DNA from 2 places in the Tardiphaga sp. 172_B4_N1_3 genome. Region 2 is predicted to be linked to the other one. Evidence: riboswitches for the same ligand, from Rfam matches in the RefSeq annotation. Region 2 holds a riboswitch; the other holds the start of a gene.
The links. Region 2 has a riboswitch for S-adenosylmethionine ahead of AB7783_RS25195 (O-succinylhomoserine sulfhydrylase). Riboswitches for the same ligand answer to the same signal wherever they lie in the genome.
Positions count from the first base shown of each region.

Region 1: it holds a riboswitch for S-adenosylmethionine, as region 2 does, so the genes downstream of both, metX (homoserine O-acetyltransferase MetX) here and AB7783_RS25195 (O-succinylhomoserine sulfhydrylase) in region 2, are expected to answer to the same signal.

Region 1 covers NZ_CP197238.1:4,153,065-4,164,340, reverse strand. Annotated here, with positions in the region: gene ftsE (cell division ATP-binding protein FtsE) at 1-533, shown strand, start outside; gene AB7783_RS19700 (cell division protein FtsX) at 526-1,497, shown strand; gene AB7783_RS19695 (YdcF family protein) at 1,578-2,303, shown strand; gene AB7783_RS19690 (lysophospholipid acyltransferase family protein) at 2,330-3,103, shown strand; gene AB7783_RS19685 (gamma-glutamylcyclotransferase) at 3,111-3,668, opposite strand; gene AB7783_RS19680 (DUF2125 domain-containing protein) at 3,796-4,986, shown strand; gene AB7783_RS19675 (prephenate/arogenate dehydrogenase family protein) at 5,114-6,052, opposite strand; gene hisC (histidinol-phosphate transaminase) at 6,054-7,157, opposite strand; gene AB7783_RS19665 (chorismate mutase) at 7,184-8,035, opposite strand; SAM riboswitch at 8,239-8,318, shown strand; gene metX (homoserine O-acetyltransferase MetX) at 8,406-9,608, shown strand; gene metW (methionine biosynthesis protein MetW) at 9,611-10,297, shown strand; gene AB7783_RS19650 (TIGR02594 family protein) at 10,639-11,276, shown strand, end outside.
Region 2 covers NZ_CP197238.1:5,316,196-5,327,471, reverse strand. Annotated here, with positions in the region: gene AB7783_RS25210 (LysR family transcriptional regulator) at 1-660, shown strand, start outside; gene AB7783_RS25205 (outer membrane protein) at 890-1,552, shown strand; gene AB7783_RS25200 (2'-deoxycytidine 5'-triphosphate deaminase) at 1,646-2,752, opposite strand; SAM riboswitch at 2,860-2,939, shown strand; gene AB7783_RS25195 (O-succinylhomoserine sulfhydrylase) at 3,022-4,203, shown strand; gene AB7783_RS25190 (SGNH/GDSL hydrolase family protein) at 4,359-5,330, opposite strand; gene AB7783_RS25185 (SGNH/GDSL hydrolase family protein) at 5,330-6,088, opposite strand; gene AB7783_RS25180 (OpgC domain-containing protein) at 6,085-7,341, opposite strand; gene apaG (Co2+/Mg2+ efflux protein ApaG) at 7,584-7,976, shown strand; gene AB7783_RS25170 (Hsp33 family molecular chaperone) at 8,954-9,952, opposite strand; gene AB7783_RS25165 (aminoglycoside phosphotransferase family protein) at 10,082-10,891, shown strand; gene argF (ornithine carbamoyltransferase) at 10,899-11,276, opposite strand, start outside.

The DNA.
Region 1 (11,276 bases), 1.2 Mb from region 2:
CGCTGCTGCGCCTGCTGTTCCTGTCGCTGCGGCCGACCCGCGGGTTGGTCAATCTGTTCGGTCAGGATATCTCGCTGCTCGGCAAGGACGAGATCGCCGACCTGCGCAAGCGCATCGGTATCGTGCTGCAGGATTTCCGTCTGCTCGACCACATGACGACCTATGAGAATGTCGCGCTGCCGTTCCGGGTGATGGGGCGTGAGGAGTCCAGCTATCGGCGCGAGGTCATCGATTTGCTGAAATGGGTCGGGCTCGGCGATCGCATGGATGCGCTGCCGCCGATCCTGTCGGGCGGCGAGAAGCAGCGCGCCGCCATTGCGCGCGCGGTGATCGCGCGGCCCATGCTGCTGCTGGCGGACGAGCCGACGGGCAACGTCGATCCGACGCTGGGCCGTCGTCTGCTGCGGCTGTTCATCGAACTCAACAAGTCGGGCACCGCGGTGATTATCGCGACCCACGATATTACATTGATGGATCAATACGACGCGCGGCGCATGGTGCTGCATCAAGGCCGGCTGCATATCTATGAGTAGAATCGGCGAAGAACACGGCCCGCTGATGGACCTCGGCACCGATCGCCCGCAGGTCCCGGCAAAGGCGCGCAACGCATCCCCGATCGTGCCGCGCGGCTCGATCGCCGGCCGCGCGCTGGTCGCCGTCGTCGCCATCATGACCTTCCTCGCCTCCATCACCACAGGCGCAGTGCTACTGATCAGCGCGTCGGCGTCGGAGTGGCAATCGGAAGTCGCCAGCGAAATCACCATCCAGGTGAAGCCGGTGGGCGGCCGCGATCTCGACCGCGATACGCAGGCGGTGACCGATGCCATTCGCGGCCAGCCGGGAATTGTCGAGGTGCAGCCCTATAGCCGGGAGCAATCGGCGCAGTTACTGGAGCCGTGGCTCGGCACGGGACTGTCGCTCGACGAGCTGCCGGTGCCGCGCGTCATCATTGCACGTGTCGCGCCGGGGACGGCGCTCGATATCATTGGCTTGCGCAAGCGGGTGACGCAGGCCGTGCCCTCGGCCAGCGTTGACGATCATCGCGCCTGGGTGGAGCGGATGCGGTCGATGACATCGGCAACGGTGCTGGCCGGGCTCGGCATCCTTGCGCTCGTTATTATCGCCACCATTATCTCTGTATCCTTTGCGACGCGCGGCGCGATGGCGGCGAACCGGCCGATCGTCGAGGTGCTGCATTTCGTCGGCGCGGGCGATCGCTATATCGCCAATCGCTTCTTCCGCCACTTCCTGCGGCTTGGCCTGCAGGGCGGTATCATTGGCGGCGGTGCCGCGATGCTGATGTTCGGGTTTTCAGAGTCGATCGCGAGCTGGTTTTCCGGCACGCCGGTGGGCGATCAGTTCGCCGCATTGCTGGGGACGTTCTCGCTGCGGTCGTCAGGCTATCTCGCGGTGGCAGGGCAGGCGCTGTTGATAGCAGGAATTACCGCCTGGGCGTCGCGCCGCACATTGTTCTCGACGCTGAACGACATCGAGTAACGCGTCAGGCACAGGCGATGGCATCGCCAAGGCGCCGAAAAATACCTAAGATTGCTGCCAAAGGACCAAACGCCAGACCGATGACCTTGCTCGACGACCAGAACACCACGGAGATGCCCGTTGCCGCGCCACCGCGGCGGCGCGTCATCCGTGCGGCACTTGTGGTCGCATTTGCACTGTCCTTCATGGTCGGCGCCATCGGCTTCGTTGCGTTTCTTGCGCAACTCCGAAGCGGCGAGCTGAAGCCGTCGGCGAATGCCGACGGCATCGTGGTCCTGACCGGCGGTTCGTCGCGCGTTGCGGATGCGCTCGAACTGCTCGCCAATGGCTTCGGCAAACGGTTGCTGATCTCTGGCGTGCATCCCACCAACGGTGCCGCCAATATCTCGCGCACGCTGCCCGACAGCCAGCGGCTGCTGGATTGCTGCGTCGATCTCGATCGCTCCGCCGTCAACACCCGCAGCAACGCGGTAGAGACCAAACGCTGGGTCCATGAGCGCGGCTTCAAGTCGCTGATCGTGGTGACCTCGAATTATCACATGCCGCGCGCGATCGTCGAAATGTCGCACGAGATGCCGGATATCGAGCTGATTCCGTTCTCGGTGATTGGCGACAAATGGCGTGACGAACCGTGGTGGACCAGTGGTCCGACGCTGCGGTTGCTGCTATCGGAATATGTCAAATATCTCGCGGCCGAAGCGCGGGTGCGGCTGGCGAATATCGGCATTGATCTGATGCCGGATTCCGGCAGCGACCAGCAGAGCGACGCGCCGCAGCGCCGGCCGGCCACGGCGTCTGCGAACTGAACTGCAATTGAGCTGATCGGAACACCATGACTTCGATATTCGTGCGTTCGTTGATCTACAACGTGCTGTTCTATGTGCTGCTGGTGTTCTGGATCCTGGTGGCGATTCCAACCTTCGTGATGCCGCCGCGCGCCTTCATGGCGATCGCGAAAGCGTGGGCGACCAGCAGCATCTGGCTGATGCGTATCGTCTGCAACACCAGGGTCGATTATCGCGGTCTCGAGAAAATTCCGGCGGGGCCGCTGGTGGTCGCCTCGAAACATCAATCGATGTGGGAGACCTTCGCGCTGATGCCGTTCTTCGATCGGCCGCTGTTCATCTACAAGCGCGAGCTCGGGCAGATTCCGTTCTTTGGCTGGTACCTGAAGAAGTCGAAGATGATCGGCGTCGATCGCGATGGCGGTGCGCGTTCGCTCATCGATATGGCCAAGCGCGCCACCGAAGAAATCCAGCTCGGCCGTCAGCTCATTATCTTTCCCGAAGGCACGCGTCGGCCTGTCGAGGCACCACCGGATTACAAACCCGGTGTCGCGCAGATCTACGCCAAATCCGGCGCGCCGTGTCTGCCGGTGGCGCTGAATTCCGGCCTGTTCTGGCCGCGCCGTACCTTCCTGCGCTATCCCGGCACGCTGGTGGTGGAGTTTCTCGATCCGTTGCCGGCCGGCCTGCCCCGCAAGGAATTCATCGCGGCGATCAGCACGTCGATCGAGGCCGCCACAGATCGGATCGTTGCAGAGGCGCGCGCGGAGCAGGCGACGATCTTCGGGCGCGTGCCGAATGTGGCGGTGAAAGAGAGCTAGCGCTTGGTCACTCGTGCAGCATGGCTGCGAGCTGATGGAGCTGCGCGTCGCGAAAACCTTCGGCCTCGATGGCCTTCACGGTCGACAGCACGTAATCGCGGTTGAGCCCGGAACGCCCGTGGCCCTGCCGCACGAAGTGCAATTGTTCGCTGAGGCTCAATCGCCCGGCATATTGCACATGGCCGCGATCAACCACATAGGCGAGCGCGCTGACGCGGGTGCGCTCCACGTCATCCAGCCAGACCGAGCGCATGACCTCGCGATAGACATGGGTGGTCTGCTCACGCTCCCGCAAATAGGCGATGGTGTCATGGCGCAGCTTCGCCGCCACCCGAAAGGCAATGCCGCGGCAGGCGCCGCCGCGGTCCAGGCCGAGCACGAGGCCAGGCTTTTCCGGCGTGCCGCGGTGGTCAAAGGAATAGACGCAGAGCGCCCGATGTTCGCCGATCAGCCGGGCCGGCACCTGTTCGATGAACTCGAAGCCCGGCCGCCACATCAGCGAGCCATAGCCGAACACCCAGAGATCGCTGTCGGAATCGGGCTCGGCGGTGATTTTCGCGGTCATGATGCCGACCTAGCAGAAACCTTGGGCCCGGGCGATCTTGATTTCCTGCAATGTGGCCCTGCGACGACAGGATAACCCCATGAAAGGGATCGCCGATTTGACAAAATCATGCGATCTACGTCCCGCCATGTCCGAATATGCACAGCCCACCCAGCGCCGCCTCTGGCCGATTTTCATCCTGCCGGTCCTCATCGTCGTCCTTGCGGCGGCGTGGAGCGGCTTCTGGTTCTATGCCGCGTCCAAGGTCGACGAGAACGTCGATATCTGGCGCGCCCGCGAGGCTGCGGCTGGCCGCGTCTATGATTGCGCCAACCGTTCGGTCTCCGGCTTCCCGTTCCGGCTCGAAGTCCGCTGCAGCGGTGTCAGCGTTTCGCTGACCTCGCAAACGGCCACCCAGAATGCGACGCAGGTGCCGATCACCGCGAAGCTCGGTGAGATCGTCGTGGTTGCGCAGATTTACACGCCGCGGCTCCTGGTCGCCGAATTCACCGCACCGGCCGTCCTGTCCGATCGCGGTCAGCCGGCGATGGTGATGAATTGGGGCTCCGCGCGCAGCAGCATCACCGGTCTCCCCGGCACGCCTGACAGCGCCGACATCGTGTTCGACGATGTGTCGCTCGACCGCTTCGCCGGCTCGGTGCAGGCGCCGACCGCACGTGCCAAACAGGTCGAATTGCATGGCCGCACGGCAGCGAATTCGACGCCGGACAAGCCGGTGATCGAGACGGCCCTGCAGATCAGGAGCGGCAGCATTGCCGATGTTCATCCGATCCTCGCCGCACCCTTCGATGCCGATATCCGCGCATTGCTCAGCGGCCTCAAGGATGTCTCGCCTAAGCCCTGGCCGCAGCGTTTCCGCGAGCTTCAGGCTGCAGGTGGACGCGTCGAGATCGTGCAGTCGCGCGTCCAGCAGGGCGAGATCATCTCGCTGGCGACGGGCTCGCTCGGTCTGACCGCCGCGGGCAATCTCGACGGCGAATTGCAGATGACCGTGGCGGGGCTGGACAAGGCTATCGCCGCCCTCGGCATCGACAAGTTGCTGGAGATGGGCGTGCCTCAGGAGGCGCTGGATCGCATTGCGCCCGGCGTGAAGTCGCAAGACGTCAACAACATCCTCGGTGCGCTGGATCGGGCGATCCCCGGTCTCGGCAATGTCGTGCGCAAGAATGCCGGCAGCGGCCTTGCGGCCGGCGTCAATTCGATCGGGACTGCGGCTGTCTTGGAAGGCAAAGCGGCGCGGTCGTTCCCGCTGAAATTTGTCGATGGCGCGGTGTTCCTCGGGCCGCTGCGCGTGGCGCAGATCCCGCCGTTGTTTTAAGGCGTGAGGTTCGCCGGCCTCTCCACGTCATTGCGAGGAGCGAAGCGACGCGGCAATCCAGAAGCTGCAAAGCAAGTAAGGCTGGATTGCTTCGCTTCGCTCGCAATGACGGCTGTTGGTCCTGCGATCAATCCTTCTTCGTCAGCGCCTGATGCTTGCGCCCGAAGTCCGGTGCCGCTTCATCCTGACCGATACTCACGATGCCGCGGCGGATCGCGCGGGTGCGGGTGAAGTGCTCGAACAGCGCATCGCCATCGTCGCGGCGGATGGCACGGGTCAGCTTCGACAGGTCTTCCTGGAAGGTGCCGAGCATTTCCAGCACCGCGTCCTTGTTGGCGAGGAACACGTCGCGCCACATGGTCGGGTCTGATGCTGCGATACGGGTGAAATCGCGGAAACCGCCCGCGGAGAACTTCAGCACTTCCGACCTCGTGACATCTTCGAGCTCGTCGGCCGTGCCTACGATTGTATAAGCGATCAGATGCGGCAGATGGCTGGTGACCGCGAGCACCAGATCGTGATGCGCGGCCTGCATGATCTCGACATTGGCGCCGAGCGCAGCCCAGAAGCCGGTGAGCTTCTCGACGGCCGCGGGATCCGCGCCCTCGGGCGGCGTCAGAATGCACCAGCGATTGCTGAACAGTTCGGCGAAGCCGGAATCCGGGCCGGAGTTTTCCGTGCCGGCGACCGGATGCGCGGGAATGAAGTGGATGTTGTCCGGCAGATATTCGGACATCGCGTGCAGCACGGAGGCTTTCACCGAACCGACGTCGGAGACGATTGCGCCGGGCGCGAGATGTGCTGCGATGCTTTTCGCCACGTCGCCTGCCACACCGACGGGGACGCAGGCGATGACCAGATCGGCATCCTTGACGGCGCTGGCATTGTCGTCGGCGATGCGGTCGGCGAGCTTGATTTCCACGGCGCGTGCACGCACGGCCGCCGAATTGTCGGTGGCAACGAGTTCACCGGCAAGGCCAAGCTGCTGAATGCCGCGCGCCAGCGACGAGCCGATCAGGCCGAGCCCGATCAGCGCGATACGTTTGAAGGGCGGCGTGGCGCTCACGTCATTGCCCCGAATTCGATGCCATGAATTCACGCAGCGTCTCGATCACCAGCCTGTTGGCTTCCTCGGTGCCGATGGTCATGCGCAGCGAGTTCGGTAGGCCGTAATTGGTCACGGCGCGCAGCACCAGCCCGCGCCTGGTCAGGAACGCATCGGCATCCGCTGCGGTCTTGCCGGTCGCCGGAAAATGCATCAGCAAGAAATTGGCCACGCTTGGCGTCACCTCGATGCCGAGCTTGGTTATTTCCTCGGTCAGGATGCCGATCCACTTGGCGGTGTATGTGCGCGACATCTCGACATGGCCGGTGTCCTCGATCGCCCCCACCGCGGCCATCATCGCCGGCGCCGAGACGTTGAACGGCCCACGAATCCGGTTCATCGCATCGACGATGTGCGCAGGGCCGAACATCCAGCCGATCCGCAGGGCGGCCAAGCCGTGCACCTTCGAGAAGGTGTAGGTGGCGACGGTATTCTCGGTGGTCTTCGCCAGCTCCAGGCCGTTGTCGTAGTCGCCCTTGGTCACGTAGTCCCAGTATGCGGCGTCGAGCACCAGCAGCACGTGCTCCGGCAGGCCGGCGCGCAGGCGTTTGATCTCGGAGGACGGCAGATAGGTGCCAGTCGGGTTGTTCGGGTTCGCCAGCCACACCAGCTTGGTGCGCGGTGTGACGCAGTTCAGGATCGCATCGACGTTGCAGGTGAAGTTGGTTTCCGGAGCGACCACATTGGTGGCGCCGTTCGCCTGGGTAGCGATCGGGTAGACCAGGAAGCCGTGTGCGGTTGAAATCGCCTCGTCGCCGGGGCCGAGATAGACATGCGCAATCAGGTTCAGAATTTCGTCGGAGCCGGCGCCGCAGATGATCTGCGCGGGATCGAGGCCGAAGCGGTGGCCGAGCGCCTCGCGCAGCACCTTCGACGTGCCTTCCGGATAATCCTCGAGATGCGCGACAGCAGTGGCGAAGGCGTCCTTGGCGCGCGCCGACGGACCGAACGGGGTCTCGTTGGCCGACAGCTTGTAGGTCGTGCGGCCGGGCTCCACCACCGGGCTCTTGCCAGGGGTGTAGGGCGCGATATCGAGAATGCCGGGCTTCGGCACAGGACGGGACATCTTCAACTCCAGAACGTCAGATTGGCTTACGAACGCGGTGCGTCGCTGGCGGCCACGGTATAGCGGGTTGCGTGGCTGCCGACGAGAGCCGTGGAGCGCACCGAGGCGCCGGCTTCGATCAGCGCCGACTTGATCTTGTCGAGGCTGGAGGCTCTCGTGATCGAGATCAGCAGCGCCGCGCCGTCAAAGGCGGTATCCGGCACGGCGACGATTTCGGCCCGCGGCGACAGCGCACGCGCGGTCTCGGCATTCCAGCCGGACACCCGCACGCTCCACATCTCGACCTCGGTCACCATGGCGCTGTCGGCAACGCGCGACACCACGAACACCGGCAATGCGGCCGGATGGTCGGCGCGTTCGATGAACGGCAGGCGTGCGATGATCTTCGGCGCGCCCAGGGCTTCCAGCGGGATCCACCACGGCGTGCGGCTGGACGTCGCCGAGACCAGCGCGAGATCGCCCTTGGACTTGGCCACGGCCTCGACCGCTGCGGCGGCGCTGAAATGCGCGACGTAAGGCACCGTGAAGCCGAAATGAAAGCGCGCGGAATCCCGCATCGCGCTCTCGCCGAGCGACAGATCCGCATGCACCGAGAACGGCGCCTGAACGTAAGTGAAAGTCGAAATGATCACCCGCCAGATGCTCTCGACGGTGTCGATCGGCAGGATGCCGCGATGGCGCTGCACCAGACGGCGCATCATGTCGGCCTCGCGCGCCGGCCGAAAGGCCGAGCCGACCTCCTGGGTCTGCTTCACCGAAATCAGCCGGTCGATGATGTCGCCGCGCTGCATCAATAGGGCGTGAACCTGCGCGTCGATGCTGTCGATCTCTTTGCGCAGTTCATCCAGCGAGGGCGGGGCGGGTGGTAATTTCGACATGTTCAAAACCTTCGGGACGGGAGGCGTGATAGGTCCCGTCGAGCTTGCCGGGCCGGCTCCAGGGAGCCGGCGGGCACGGCCATTGATTAGGTAAGACGGTGCCGGAAAGCAAAGAAAACATGGAAGATTTGGCCGCAGGGCAGTTGGGCAATTTGACCGGGGTATGCCCATATTGACGGCAGGCGGGTGTGGGACTAGTTTCTGGGCTCTTCCGTGGTCATTTGAGCCGGCCGGCTTGCAGCCACGTTAAACAACTCGCTAAACAGGCCGGGGACAGTTTGATCCCGGCCGAGCTATTTGTTCAGGCCGGGTTTTTTATGGCCTGATTCCGGTTTTGGTTTGAGAACCTCCTGAGGAGGCCGGTATCAAGATGGTAAATGTCGAACTGGTGAAGAGTCCGGTTGTCCGCCCCGATGAGCGTGGACATGAAGCCGATCACCCGACCTCGCTGGTCGCGGGTTTTGGCATGGATCAGCCGCTGCGGCTTGATTGCGGCGTCGACCTCGCCCCGTTCCAGATCGCCTATCAGACCTACGGAACGCTCAACGCCGACAAATCCAATGCGATCCTGGTCTGCCACGCTTTGACCGGTGACCAGCACGTCGCCAATATCAATCCGATCACCGGCAAGCCCGGCTGGTGGCAGACACTGGTCGGCCCCGGCAAGGCGCTCGACACCGAACGCTACTTCATCATCTGTTCGAATGTGCTCGGCGGTTGCATGGGCTCGACCGGTCCGGCCTCGACCAATCCCGCCACCGGCAAGATCTGGGGACTGGATTTTCCGGTCATCACCATTCCCGACATGGTGCGTGCGCAGGCGATGCTGATCGACAGTCTGGGTATCGGTCAGTTGTTTTGCGTCGTCGGCGGTTCCATGGGCGGCATGCAGACGCTGCAATGGACCGCGGCCTATCCGGAGCGCGTGTTCTCCGCGCTGGCGGTTGCCTGCAGCACGCGGCACTCGGCGCAGAACATCGCGTTCCACGAATTGGGTCGTCAGGCCGTGATGGCCGATCCCGATTGGCGCGGCGGGCGTTATTTCGAGGAAGGCACACATCCGCATCGCGGCCTCGGCGTCGCGCGGATGGCCGCGCATATCACCTATCTGTCGGATGCCGCCTTGCACCGCAAGTTCGGCCGCCGCATGCAGGACAGGGAGTTGCCGACATTCTCCTTCGATGCGGATTTTCAGGTCGAGAGCTATCTGCGCTATCAGGGCTCGTCCTTCGTCGAGCGCTTCGATGCCAACTCCTATCTCTATCTGACGCGTGCGATGGACTATTTCGATATCGCAGCCGACCACAACGGCAAGCTTGCGGAAGCGTTTCGCGATACGCAGACGCGCTTCTGTCTGATGTCGTTCACATCAGACTGGCTGTTCCCGACGGCAGAATCGCGCGACGTCGTGCACGCGCTGAATGCCGGCGGCGTCCGCGTGTCCTTTGCGGAGATCGAAACCGACAAGGGTCATGATGCCTTCCTGCTCGATGTGCCCGAGTTCCTCGATATCGCCGGTGCATTTCTGAACTCCGCAGCCTCCGTGCGCGGCCTGCCTGTTACGGGGACATAGAGATGGCGTTTCCACAACAAGCCTTGCCGCTGAATTCTGCGGTGGCGACGCCGGCGCCGCGCGGCACGCAGGATTATCGTGGCGATCACCTCCTGGTCGCGGAGATGATCAAGCCGGGTTCGAAGGTGCTCGACGTGGGCTGCGGCGATGGCGATCTGCTGCAATTGCTGGAAAGCCGCGGCATTGACGGCCGCGGCATCGAATTGTCGCGCGAGGGCGTCAACCGCTGTGTCGGCAAAGGCCTCGCAGTGGTGCAGGGCGACGCCGATACGGACTTGATCAACTATCCCGACGATGCGTTCGACTACGTGATCCTGTCGCAGACGCTGCAGGCGACGCGGCAGCCGCGCGTCGTGCTGGAAAATCTGCTGCGCATCGGCCGCAGCGCGATCGTGTCGTTTCCGAATTTCGGCTTCTGGAAGATGCGCGTGCAGTTGCTTGTCGGTGGCCGGATGCCGCGTACGGAGAATCTGCCGGCGACGTGGTACGACACGCCGAACATTCACTTCTGTACCATCAAGGATTTCGTTGTCTTGTGCGACGAGATCAACGTGAAGATGGAGCGCGCCGTTGCGCTCGATCTCTATGGCCGTCCGCTGCGCCTCAATGCGCCGTGGTGGTTCTGGAACATGTTCGGGGAGCAGGGCGTTTTCCTGCTGAGCCGCGCGAGTAAATCGGCGCAACCCTGATCGCGTGTAGATTTCTGCCTGATGGAAACAGAAGTACCGCATTCCATGCGGCTTTTCACGCCGTGTGTCGACCTGCGATACACGCCAAAGATGTGCGTAAAAGCTAATTCGAATAGGTAATATAAGCGCGCATTCTGTCGAATGGGTGGCTGCTATGTCTATACGTATGGCGTCCGTTGAAGTTGAAGCGATTCCCTCCGATGTCGCCGTTAAAAAATCGTCACTTGAACCGTTCTAGGTCTTGTTATCGCCATACCAACTTCGTTACCACGCCCGTCCCGATTGTTAGCCCGCGTATTTGGGCTGATGGGGTTCGGGGGTGTTAAGAGGAAAAATTCGGTATGGTTCAGTTCTTTGCGTATCGCCGTGCACTTCGCATCTCGGCTCTTGCGGTGTGTTCGGCGGCAGTTCTCGCGTCAGTCTCTCCCGCGTCGGCACGTCCTCATCACGGCGCTTCGCGTCATTCGCACCACGTCGGCAAGTACACACACAGCACGCGTCATCACGTCCGGCATCGCGCGCGGTATGCACGGCGCAGTGCCCGAGTCGAACAGCAGGCGCCTTCGTTCGGCGACTCCACAAATTTCAATAACGCCAATGCAAGCATGAACCAGCCTTCCGGCGGCTTCGGCGGTTCGGGCATCGTCGATGCAGCGCGCAGCTTCATCGGCCGCGGCAATCCGACCGCCCGCGGTCGCTTGTGGTGCGCAGCGTTCATGAACCTCGTATTGAAGCGCACCGGCCATCAAGGCACCGGGTCTGATATGGCGCGCTCGTTCTCGAGCTATGGCCAGCGCATCTCAGGTCCGCAGGTCGGCGCCATCGCCGTGATGTCGCGCGGTCGTCGCGGCGGTCATGTCGGCGTCGTCTCGGGTGTCGATGCCAAGGGCAATCCGATCATCGTCTCCGGCAATCACGGCAACCGCGTCGCCGAGTCGGTGTATTCGCGTGGCCGCGTTTACGCCTACGTGATGCCGAC
Region 2 (11,276 bases):
GACGCCGAACTCGCGGCCGTCACGGAGCTGCGCGAGAAGCCGGCCGGCACCATCCGCATCACCACCGGTGAGCATTCCGCCGAAACGATCATCTGGCCCGCCCTCGCCAAGCTGCTGCCGCGCTATCCCGACATCAAGGCCGAACTCGTCGTCGATTACGGCCTCATCGACATCGTCGCGGAACGCTACGACGCCGGCGTTCGCCTGGGCGAACAGGTCGCAAAAGACATGATCGCCGTCCGCATCGGGCCGGACTTTCGCATGGTCGTGGTCGGCGCACCGTCCTATTTCGCCAAACGACCGCTGCCGAAACGCCCGCAAGACCTCACCGCGCATGACTGCATCAATATCCGCCTGCCGACCATGGGCGGCCTCTATGCGTGGGAGTTCGAGAAGCGCGGGCGCGCCTTGAAAGTGCGCGTCGATGGCCAGATCGTGTTCAACAACATGTCGCTGCGCCACAAGGCGGTGCTGAACGGACTGGGGCTGGCCTATTTGCCGGAGGATCGCGTGCGCGATCACATTGCCTCAGGCCGGCTTGTTCAAGTGCTTGACGATTGGTGCCAACCGTTCTCGGGTTATCACCTTTATTATCCGAGCCGCCGACAACCGACATCCGCATTCGCGGCGCTGGTTGAAGCGTTGCGTTACCGTGGCTGATCAACGGTTGTCGTGTTCCAGCGCCTCAATCCGAACGTGATTGAAACGAAATCGCACATTGTGAAAAGTTCCTGAATCAATTTGGGCGATGCTGTGTCCTAAGCGCGACGTGGTCGCCAAAGCTGCCTTTTTCGTTTGAGGCGCTGTTGCACGCGTGTGACAGCAATCACTGCGCAATAGTCTAGGTTGCCTTTCGTCATCCCCCGTCGGGATTGAGAAGGAACACCTGATGAAGAAGCTTCTACTGTCTACCGCTGCTCTGGCCCTCGTCGCTTTGGCCGCTCCGGCGTCCGCTGCTGACCTGGCTGCGCGCCCTTACACCAAGGCTCCGGCCTATGCTCCGGCTGCTCCGATCTACAACTGGACCGGTTTCTACATCGGCGGTCACATCGGCGGCGCGTTCCCGGGCAACGACAACAACCTGCTCGGCGGCAGCAATGACGGCACGTTCATGGGCGGTGTGCAGGGTGGTTACGACTACCAGTTCGCCCCGAACTGGGTGTTCGGTCTTGAAGCCAATTACAGCTTCCTCTCCACCAGCAGCAACTTCGACAATCGCGGCCTCGGTTCGGTCACCGGTCGTCTCGGTTACACCTGGGGTCCGGCCTTGCTTTACGTAAAGGGCGGTTACGCCTGGGCTGACTCGCGCTTCACCAACGGCTTTGCCGGCGACGGCGGCCGCGATGGCTACACGGTTGGCGGCGGTCTCGAATATCTGTTCACCCAGAACTGGTCGGGCAAGGTCGAATATCAGTATTACGACTTCGGTAACGTCAACTTCATCACGCCGACCCTCGCCGTTGGTGGTTTCAAGAACGACGAGCACACGATCAAGGCCGGCCTGAACTATCGCTTCAATCTGGGCAACTTCGGCGCAGGCTTCGTTCAGTAAGCCTGACGATCTATCGTCTACTTCGTCTCCAGAAAAAACTTAGGCCCGCAGCAATGCGGGCCTTTTTTCTTGCTTACTCGGAGCGGTGAGCAATCAGACTTTGAAGTGCTTCGACAGCTTCAGGCTCTGGCCCTGATAATTCGAGCCGATACGCTGGCCGTAGAGGGCATCCGGACGATCCAGCATGCGCTCATAGACGAGACGGCCGACGATCTGGCCATGTTCGAGAATGAACGGCACTTCGCGCGAGCGCACTTCCAGCACCGCGCGCGAGCCTTTGCCGCCAGCGCCGTCATGACCGAAGCCCGGATCGAAGAAGCCGGCATAGTGGACGCGGAATTCGCCGACCAGCGGATCGAATGGCACCATCTCGGCGGCGTAGTCCGGCGGCACCTGCACCGCCTCCTTGGAGGCGAGAATGTAGAACTCGCCGGGATCGAGGATCAGCGTGCCGTCCTTGCGCGCCGAGATCGGCTCCCAGAATTCATTGACGCTGTAGCCACCGCGGCGATCGATATCGACCACACCGGTATGACGCTTGGCGCGGTAGCCGACGAAGCCCGAGGCATTCTCGCCGGAGAGATCGACAGACAGCGCGAGGCCATTGTTGAGGTCGGCAGTGTCGCTGTCGACCAGCGGCTCCTGCGCGTGGAGTTCTTCCAGCGCCTCGGTGTCGAGCACCGCATCGCCGACCCGGAAACGGACCTGCGACAGGCGCGAGCCTTCGCGCAGCAATACCGGAAATGTCTTCGGGCTGATCTCGGCATAAAGCGGCCCGTGATAGCCCGCACCGATCACATCGAACCGTCTGGTGCCATCAGCAATCACCCGCGTGAACACATCGAGGCGTCCCGTGGAGCTCTTCGGATTGGCAGCCGCGAAGATGTTCGGCGGCAGCGCCAGGCTTTCGATCAGCGGCACGATGTAGACGCAGTTGGTTTCCAGCACCGCGCCATCGGACAGGTCGATCTCGTGCAGCTTCAACTCGTCGATGCGTTCGGCGACCGTCGAATTCGGCCCCGGCAGGAAGCTGGCGCGCACGCGATAGGCGATGGAGCCGAGCCGCAGATCGAGGCTGGCAGGCTGGATCTGGCTCTCGACGAAGGGATATTCCGGCAGGATCAGGCCGGCATCGGCCATCGCCGCAATCATGCGGTCGGGCAGAATTCCATCGGCATCGGGGGCAAGCGTAAACGGCACAGGTCTCGTCCTTCGGTCGTCCTTCAGCGAGAATACACTGAAAAATAGCGACTTTACCGGTTATCTCAGCCCCGCCTTGACGAAAAGGGCAAGCGGGAATATGCACATCGTTATCCCGTGGTGATTTGAGCCGGCCGGCTTGCAGCCACGTAAAATAAGTCGCTAAACAGGCCGGGGACACATGTCCTTCCAGCATGCGATCCCGGCCTGAGGACGTCCGTCCAGGCCGGTTTTTTGTGCCCGTGTTACGCGGGTACGTTGGAGGTCACATGTCTACGAAGTCCTATCGCCCCGAAACCCGGCTCGTTCATTCCGGCGCGCTGCGCTCGCAATTCAACGAGACGTCCGAAGCCCTCTTCCTCACGCAGGGCTTCATCTACGAGACCGCAGAAGCCTGCGAGGCGCGGTTCAAGGGCGAAGATCCCGGTTTCATCTATTCGCGCTTTTCGAATCCGAATACGTCGATGTTCGAGAGCCGCATGATCGACCTCGAAGGTGCGGAGGCTGCACGCTCGACGGCCACCGGCATGGCCGCCGTGACCACCGCCATTCTCGCGCCGCTGCGCATGGGCGATCACGTCGTCGCCGCCAAGGCGCTGTTCGGCTCCTGTCGCTACGTCATCGAAGAGCTGCTGCCGCGCTACGGCATCGAATTCACGCTTGTCGATGGACTCGACCTCGACCAGTGGCAGAAGGCGATGCGCCCAAACACCAAGTCGCTGTTCCTGGAAAGCCCGACCAATCCGACGCTTGACGTGCTCGACATATCAGCCATCGCTGACATCGCCCATGCCGGCGGTGCGCGACTGATTGTCGATAACGTGTTCGCGACGCCGCTCTGGCAGAGCCCGCTCGCGCTCGGTGCAGATGTCGTCGTGTATTCGGCAACCAAGCACATCGACGGTCAGGGACGCTGCCTCGGCGGCATCATCCTGTCGTCGAAGGACTTCATCGACGAGCATATTCATAACTATCTGCGCCAGACAGGCCCCTCGATCTCACCGTTCAATGCATGGACGCTGGTGAAGGGGCTGGAGACGCTGGCGATCCGCGTCGAGCGGCAGACGCAGACCGCGGCTGCCCTCGCAGACGTGCTGGCCCAGCATCCGAAGATTTCGCGGCTGATCTATCCGGGCCGCGAGGATCATCCGCAGGCGGCGACGGTGAAGAAGCAGATGCGTGCGGGCTCGACGCTGATCGGCTTCGAGGTGAAGGGCGGCAAGGCAGCAGCCTTCCGCGTCCTCAACGAGCTGAAAGTCGCCCGCATCTCCAACAATCTCGGCGACGCCAAGAGCCTGGTCACGCATCCGGCGACAACGACGCATCAGCGCCTGCCGCTGGAAGCGCGGCTCGAACTCGGGATCACAGAGGGCTTCATCCGCTTCTCGGCCGGCCTCGAGCATCGTGACGATCTGATCGAGGATCTCGAAGCGGCACTGGCGAAGGCTTAGCCAATCTCTCCATCGTCATTGCGAGGAGCACTTGCGACGAAGCAATCCAGACTTTCTTTCAAGCAAGACTGGATTGCTTCGCTCAGCGAAAATCGCCGAAGGCGAATTTCGCGGGCTCGCAATGACGGCTGAGAGGCATTCGCCCCTCTTCGAACTTACAGCGGCTTCTGCGCCTGCTGAATCTGCGGCTCGTTGATGCCGAGCTTCACCTGGCCGACCGACTTGATGATGTTGTCGCCAAGCAACTGCGCGAAGCAGGCATAGCCCCAGTCATTCATGTGTAGGCCGTCGGCAATGACGAAGCTGTCGAACGACATCTGCTGACCTTCGTGCCATTCCTTCATCACTTCGAAGCGCGGGAAGATGCCGACCTTGCGCAGTTCGGCTACCTTGTGCAGCAGCGAGACCATCTTGCTGGTGCCTTCCGGCCGCGTATTCACCAGCGGCGAATATTGCGGATCGACCAGCACCAGATCGGCACCGGCCGCCTGAATGCGGGCGACGCCGTCTTCCACCATCTTGCTGGTTTCGCCGGGATCGAGATTGCGCAGCACCGCATTGGTGCCAACCTGCCAGATCACGAGATCAGGCTTCGAATTGATCACTTCGCTCTGCAGCCGCGCCATCATTTCCGGCGCATCTTCGCCGCCCTTGCCGCGGTTGAGCACGGTGATATTGGCCGAGGGATAGGCGCGGTGCAGCTGCGCTGCGAGACGGTTGGGATAGGTGAATTCCGGCGCCGTCGAACCGTAGCCCTCGGTGGAGGACGAGCCGAACGCAACGATGACCACGGGCTTGCCGGCAACGAGTTTGCTGGCCACATGCGGCAGCGCGCCCATCGCCTTCATGCCCCCTTTCGGTGTGCGGCAGGGGACGCGGCTCAAGATATCGGTCGCGGTCTTCGCGACTTCCTTGACCTTGTCGATGGCCTTCGCAGCGACGCCCCTCTTCGCGGCGTCCGCGGGATCATTGACCGCAATGCTCTGATCGGCGCCCTTGCCGTCAGCCGGGGCGGCCTGCGCCGCTTCGGCGTGCGCAATGGACGATGAGATCGGGAGCGCGAAGGTCGTGGAAGCGGCAAAGGCAGCGACGACAGCAAAGCGAGACAAATGGCCGACGAAACTCATTAACGCTGAATCCTCAAATCCGCTGCTTTGATCTTGGCCGCATCGACGACAAAGGTCGAAAGCGCCCGGCCAAGACAATCATGCACCCGCTTCGCCAGCTCCATGCCGGGCGACGCGCTGAACAGGTCAAAATCACCGCTCTCATTCCAGTGCCGCATGATGGCGAAACGGTCGAACAGCGGGACGTCGTGCTGCTGCGCCACCACACGCATATTATCTAGGTAGGCGGAGCCGGAAATCATCGTCTCCGTGCGCGGACTGTACTGCAGATTCATTAAAATGACGTCAGTTCCGGCCTTTTGCATGGCGGCAACGCCCTCATCCAAGGCGTTCCGGAAGTCGTCGGCGTCGGCCTGCTTCATGGCATCCACGGTTCCGGTCTGCCAGATCACCAGGTTCGGCTTCTTGTCCGTCACCAGCTGTTCCAGGGTCGGGGCCATTTCCTCGGCGGTCTTCTTGACCTGCAGCTCCAGCGCCATGTTCACCTCGACGCCCGGTAGCTTCTCCTTCAGATAGGCCTGCAGGCGGTTCGGATAGGCTGCGGAGTGGTCTGAGACCCCGATCACCGAGGATCGGCTGCCAATGACCAGAATATCGAGCTTTCCGCCCGGTTTCGCCGCAGCCTCGACCTTGGGCAGGGTGCTTTCGGAGGTCAGGAGGTAGGCGGGAACCTCACAGGTATGCGCGGGCGGTTCGGCCCGGACAGGAGCCGCCACCAGCAGGCCAGCCAGCATCGTGAGCCGCAGAACGGCCTTCATGCTTCCCCTCCTGCGAGATCCGCGTCGGATCGTTTGGCGCGGGATCCGCCTTTGACAGTGACGCCCTTGTACCACGAAAACACCCAGGCGGCGGTTGACATAACAACTATGCCGAGGAAGCTGATCAAGGCATGCATGCCAGCCCCGCCTGCGACCTCAGCCAGCACGAAATGGCCGGCAAAGGCCAGGAACACCCCGATACAGAAGATTTCGAGCGAGTGCTGGCCGCACAGCACCATCGGCCGCAGCCAGATCGATTTCAGCCCCGGCCAGTCCTTGGGCAGGAAACGGACCGTGAGCGCCGCCAGCGCCAGGAAGTGGGCGAAGCGCAGCACGTCGAGATCGGTTTTGTTGATGGGATACATCCACTGCTCGATGACCTTCGGCAGCAGATGATGGATCTGCGGAATGTACCAGGTCAGCGTCACCCAGAACGCCGCCAGAAGATAGGCCACGCAGAGCCATAGCGTGATGTTGGATGACAGTATCCGCGACATCCTGACGGCGCCGCCTAGTGCGCACCAGGCGCCGAACACGAACAGCAATTGCCAGGCGAACGGATTGAAGGCCCAGACGCCGTTCGGGTAAGCGGTCAGATGCAGGTCGAATTCCCAGGTCAGCGCATAAAGACCGACCGACAGCGCCAGCGTGAGATCGGCGCGGCGCCGCATCAGCCAGAGGATCGGCGGCAGGAACAGCATGAGGACGATATAGAGCGGCAACACGTCCATGTTGACCGGGCGAAATTTCAGCAACAGCGCCTGAACGATGGTCACGTCGGGCTGTTTGAGAAAATCGAGAATTCCCATTTCCTCTGAATAAAGCGGGTTCTCGAACCGCGTCGCGACATAGGAGATTTCCGCGAGGAAGATCGTGAACAGGAAGACGTGGGCGACATAGATCTGCCAGACCCGCTTGAAGATGCGCGCGCTGGCAACCAGCGTGCCCTGCTCCTGCATCGCGCGGCCATAGACGAAAGCGGCGGTATAGCCGGAGATGAAGATGAAGATCTCGGTAGCGTCGCTGAAACCGTAATTACGGATCGTCAGCCAGGTCAGGATATTCGGCGGCAGGTGATCGATGAAGATCAGCCACAGCGCCAGCCCGCGAAACAGATCGAGGCGCAATTCGCGTTCGGTGCCTGCAACGGGAAACGACACGGCATCGGCACGCGTCGAGACGCGCGACGCGGACACGTGGGAGGACGCATCTGCGTGGGGATGGCCGGCAATCGGGTCGGCAACAGAGGTCATTCAGCACCGCTCAACGGAAATCGTCGCATGATGAAAATCGACCGCCCCACACCACGCAGGCCATCTGCATGGGGCGATCCGTCACGTCATAGCCAAATCAGGGATCGATTATGGGGTAACTATGTTGAAACCGCGATGGGTTGCCGCCGTTCCGCGCAGCACTCCACGCCGATTTTCCCTGGATTTGGCCGGTAACGTGTTTTTCGCTATGCTTGCGACGCATTTTGAACGATGACACCGCCATGTACCGCGCCATCACACGACAGATCGAAGTCACCGTCGAACCGAATTTCATGCCTGAAAGCTCGTCGCAGGAGAAGCGACAGTTCTTCTGGTCCTATACGGTCGTCATCACCAATGCCGGCAAAGAGACCGTGCAGTTGAAGACCCGGCACTGGATCATCACCGATGCGTCCGGCCGCATGCAGGAAGTACGCGGCGAAGGCGTCGTCGGCGAGCAGCCCGTGCTCGGCCCCGGCGAACGCTTCGAATACACATCGCGCGTACCGCTGCCGACGACGTCGGGCTTCATGGAAGGCACCTATCAGATGGTGACCGATACCGGCGAGCCGTTCGAGATCGACGTGCCGCTGTTTTCGCTGGACGGACCGGACGGGAAGCGCGTGCTGAATTAGGCGACCGCCGAAATGTAGAAATGTAGGATGGGTAGAGCGTCTTCGCGAAACCCATCATCACCACCGTATGTTGATGTTGGTGATGGGTTTCGCTCCGGCGCAAGATGCGCCTGCGCTCTACCCATCCTACGGCCTCATCGCAGATTCAATTTTCAAACAGCCACTGCTCTTCAGACATGCGTCATCGCCCCCATTGTTTGCGGCGCGGGGGCGCCGTCGTTGCTTGCATTCCCTGCCCCGGTGAGAGGGCGTGCGGAACGCCGGGTGCCCGATGCACCCTTGGGCCTGATGCGAATGCGGTCTTCCGCAGGTTAGTGTGCATCAGGACTTTCGGAGGCGCCGAGCAAGTGCCCGACGTTCCGCATACGGTGTTTTTTCGGTTGCCTGCACATCTGCCATGGCGAACGGTCCCATCACCAAAATTAATGCCCCAGGGCGGAGGGACAGGGTAGCCGCAAAGCACTTGGCCGAACGCGTTTCGATTTGGTCGTCCGTCACACTGTCCAGGATTCTTTCCATCCCAAGGTCGGTCGTCTCCTTGCCAGTGGCAGTGCTGGCGCAGATCCGTCCTGCCCGAAGACAGACGTCACCCATGAACCGCGTGACGCCGCATCTCCGGCGTCTACCGCATCCTGCCCCGCGAACGTGACGATCGCGATCGCCCCTCTCGGTGGGGCAGGACGAAGGGGAATATAATCAAGGTGGGGATATTGTCAACGGGAATAGGAAAAAATGTTTGAGTGCTGTCTTGTCGCCCCAAACTGTCATTCCGGGGCGCGGCCGGCACTTGCCGGACGCGAACCCGGAATCTCGGCATAGGAGTCTCTAGTCAGTGCAAAACACTCTGGGATTCCGGGTTCGCACTTCAGCGGCTTCGCCGCTGTCGTGCGCCCCGGAATGACGAGTGTGGATCGAGACTCCCTCCATACCAATTGGTGTGCCGGGGAATGACAGCGGGGCGTGACGCGGGCGAATGCCTATTCCACGCCCGCTTCCTGCGGTGTGAACTCATACACCGACGAACAGAACTCGCAGGTCACGACGACCTTGTCGTCCTTGACCATGTCGGCGCGGTCCTGCGGCTCGAAGCTCTTGAGCATGCCGGACACGGCATCGCGCGAGCAGGAACACTCCGCGCGCAGCGGCGATGAGGCGAAGACGCGGACGCCGCGCTCGTGGAACAGGCGATACAGCAGCCGCTCGCCGGACAGATCGGGATCGATCAGCTCGACATCCTCGACGGTGCCAATCAGCGACTGGCCCTCGACCCAGGCGTCATCTTCCGGCACAGCATCCACCTCCGCGCCCTCCGGCGCATCGCCGGCATGGAGGTCGCGCTGCACGCGCTCCGGCGCCTTTGGCAGGAACTGCAGCAGCATGCCACCGGCGCGCCAGCGATGTGTCGGGCCACCTTCCTCGCCGCTGCGCCATTCCTCGCCGACGGCGAGGCGCACCTTGGTCGGAATCTGTTCGGAGCGCAGGAAGTATTCATGTGCGGCATCTTCCAGCGTACCGCCGTCAAGCGCGACGAGCCCCTGATAGCGGCTCATATCCGCCCCCTGATCGACGGTCATCGCCAGATGGCCCTTGCCGAGCAGCGCCGCGGTGCCGAGACCGGGCAAAAGGCGCTCGGCATCGAAACGCGCATAGGCGCGCATTTTATCGGGCGCGCGGAAGTCGACGATCATCAGCGACACCGGACCATCGGTCTGGGTTTGCAGGATGAAGCGGCCGTCGAATTTCAGCGACGAGCCGAGCAGCGTGGTCAGCACGATCGCCTCGCCGAGCAGCTTGGCCACCGGCGCGGGATAATCATGTTTGGCGAGCAGTTCATCGAGTGCCGGGCCAAGTCGCGTCAGCCGCCCGCGTAGGTCGAGCGGCGCCACCTCGAAGGGCAGCACCGCGTCATCGACCGGAACGGAGGACGGCGCGCGGATGGGGGCGTCGGGCTGGAGATTTGGATTTGATGGGGTCATGGCGCTCTATGTAAGGGCGAGGAGCTGAAATCGAAACCCCGCAAAGGGGCAAATGTCCGAACGAATACAAGGCATCCGGCGACGATTTGCCCCCGCCCGGATGAAATATCTACCAAGTATAAGCGAACGATGTTTGAAACCTACCTTAGGCGATGGCACCTCGTCCCGGACGGCACGGCCATTACCTCCCACGCCGGATATTTGCTGCCAGTCCTGCATCGGGGCCAGCCGGCGATGCTGAAACTGGCCAGGGGCGAGGACGAACGCGCCGGCAGTGCGGTACTGGAATGGTGGGACGGCGACGGCGCCGCGCGGGTTCTGGCTCGCCATGACGACGCGTTGCTGATGGAACGCGCACAAGGCCCGGCCTCGCTCTCCGACATGGCGCGTGGTGGACAGGACGACGAAGCCTCGCGCATCCTGTGCGCCGTGGCGGCACGGTTGCACCGGCCAAGGCAAAAATCGCCGCCTCCGCTGGTACCGCTGCAGCATTGGTTCCGCGAACTCGCGCCGGCCGCAGCGACCCATGGCGGCCTGTTACGTCGCTGTTCCGAAACGGCCAACGCTTTGCTGGACGACCCGCGCGAGGTGACCGTGCTGCACGGCGACCTCCACCATGACAATGTGCTAGACTTCGGGGAGCGTGGTTGGCTTGCCATCGATCCGAAGCACATCATCGGCGAGCGCGGCTTCGACTTCGCCAACATTTTCACCAACCCGGATCTCTCGGACCCCACGCGCCCGGTCTCGACCTTGCCAGGCCGTTTCCAGCGGCGTGTCGAGGTCGTCAGCGACGCGGCCAAGCTCGATCGCCATCGCTTGCTGCAATGGGTCCTGGCGTGGACCGGCCTCTCGGCCGCATGGTTCCTCGGCGACGACGATCCGGCGAGCATCGACTTTCAGGTGGCCGAGCTGGCCGCGACAGAACTCGATCGCTGATCGCGCCTCACGCCACCGCGTTGAGGCACCAGGCCAGAATGCCCTTCTGCGCATGCAGACGGTTTTCGGCCTCGTCGAACACCACCGACTGCGGACCGTCGATGACCTCGTCGGTGACCTCCTCGCCGCGATGCGCCGGCAGGCAGTGCATGAAGAGTGCGTCCGGCTTGGCCAGTGACATCAGGCGCGCATTGACCTGATAGGGTTTGAGCAGGTTGTGGCGGGTCTCGCCGTCCTTGTCGCCCATCGACACCCAGGTGTCGGTGACGACGCAATCGACGCCCTTCACCATCGCATCGGGATCGTCGCTGAAGGTGATCGGCGCGTTTGCCGCCTTGACCCAGTCCTTGAACGGCTTCTTCGGCGACAGCTGCGGCGGCGTCGC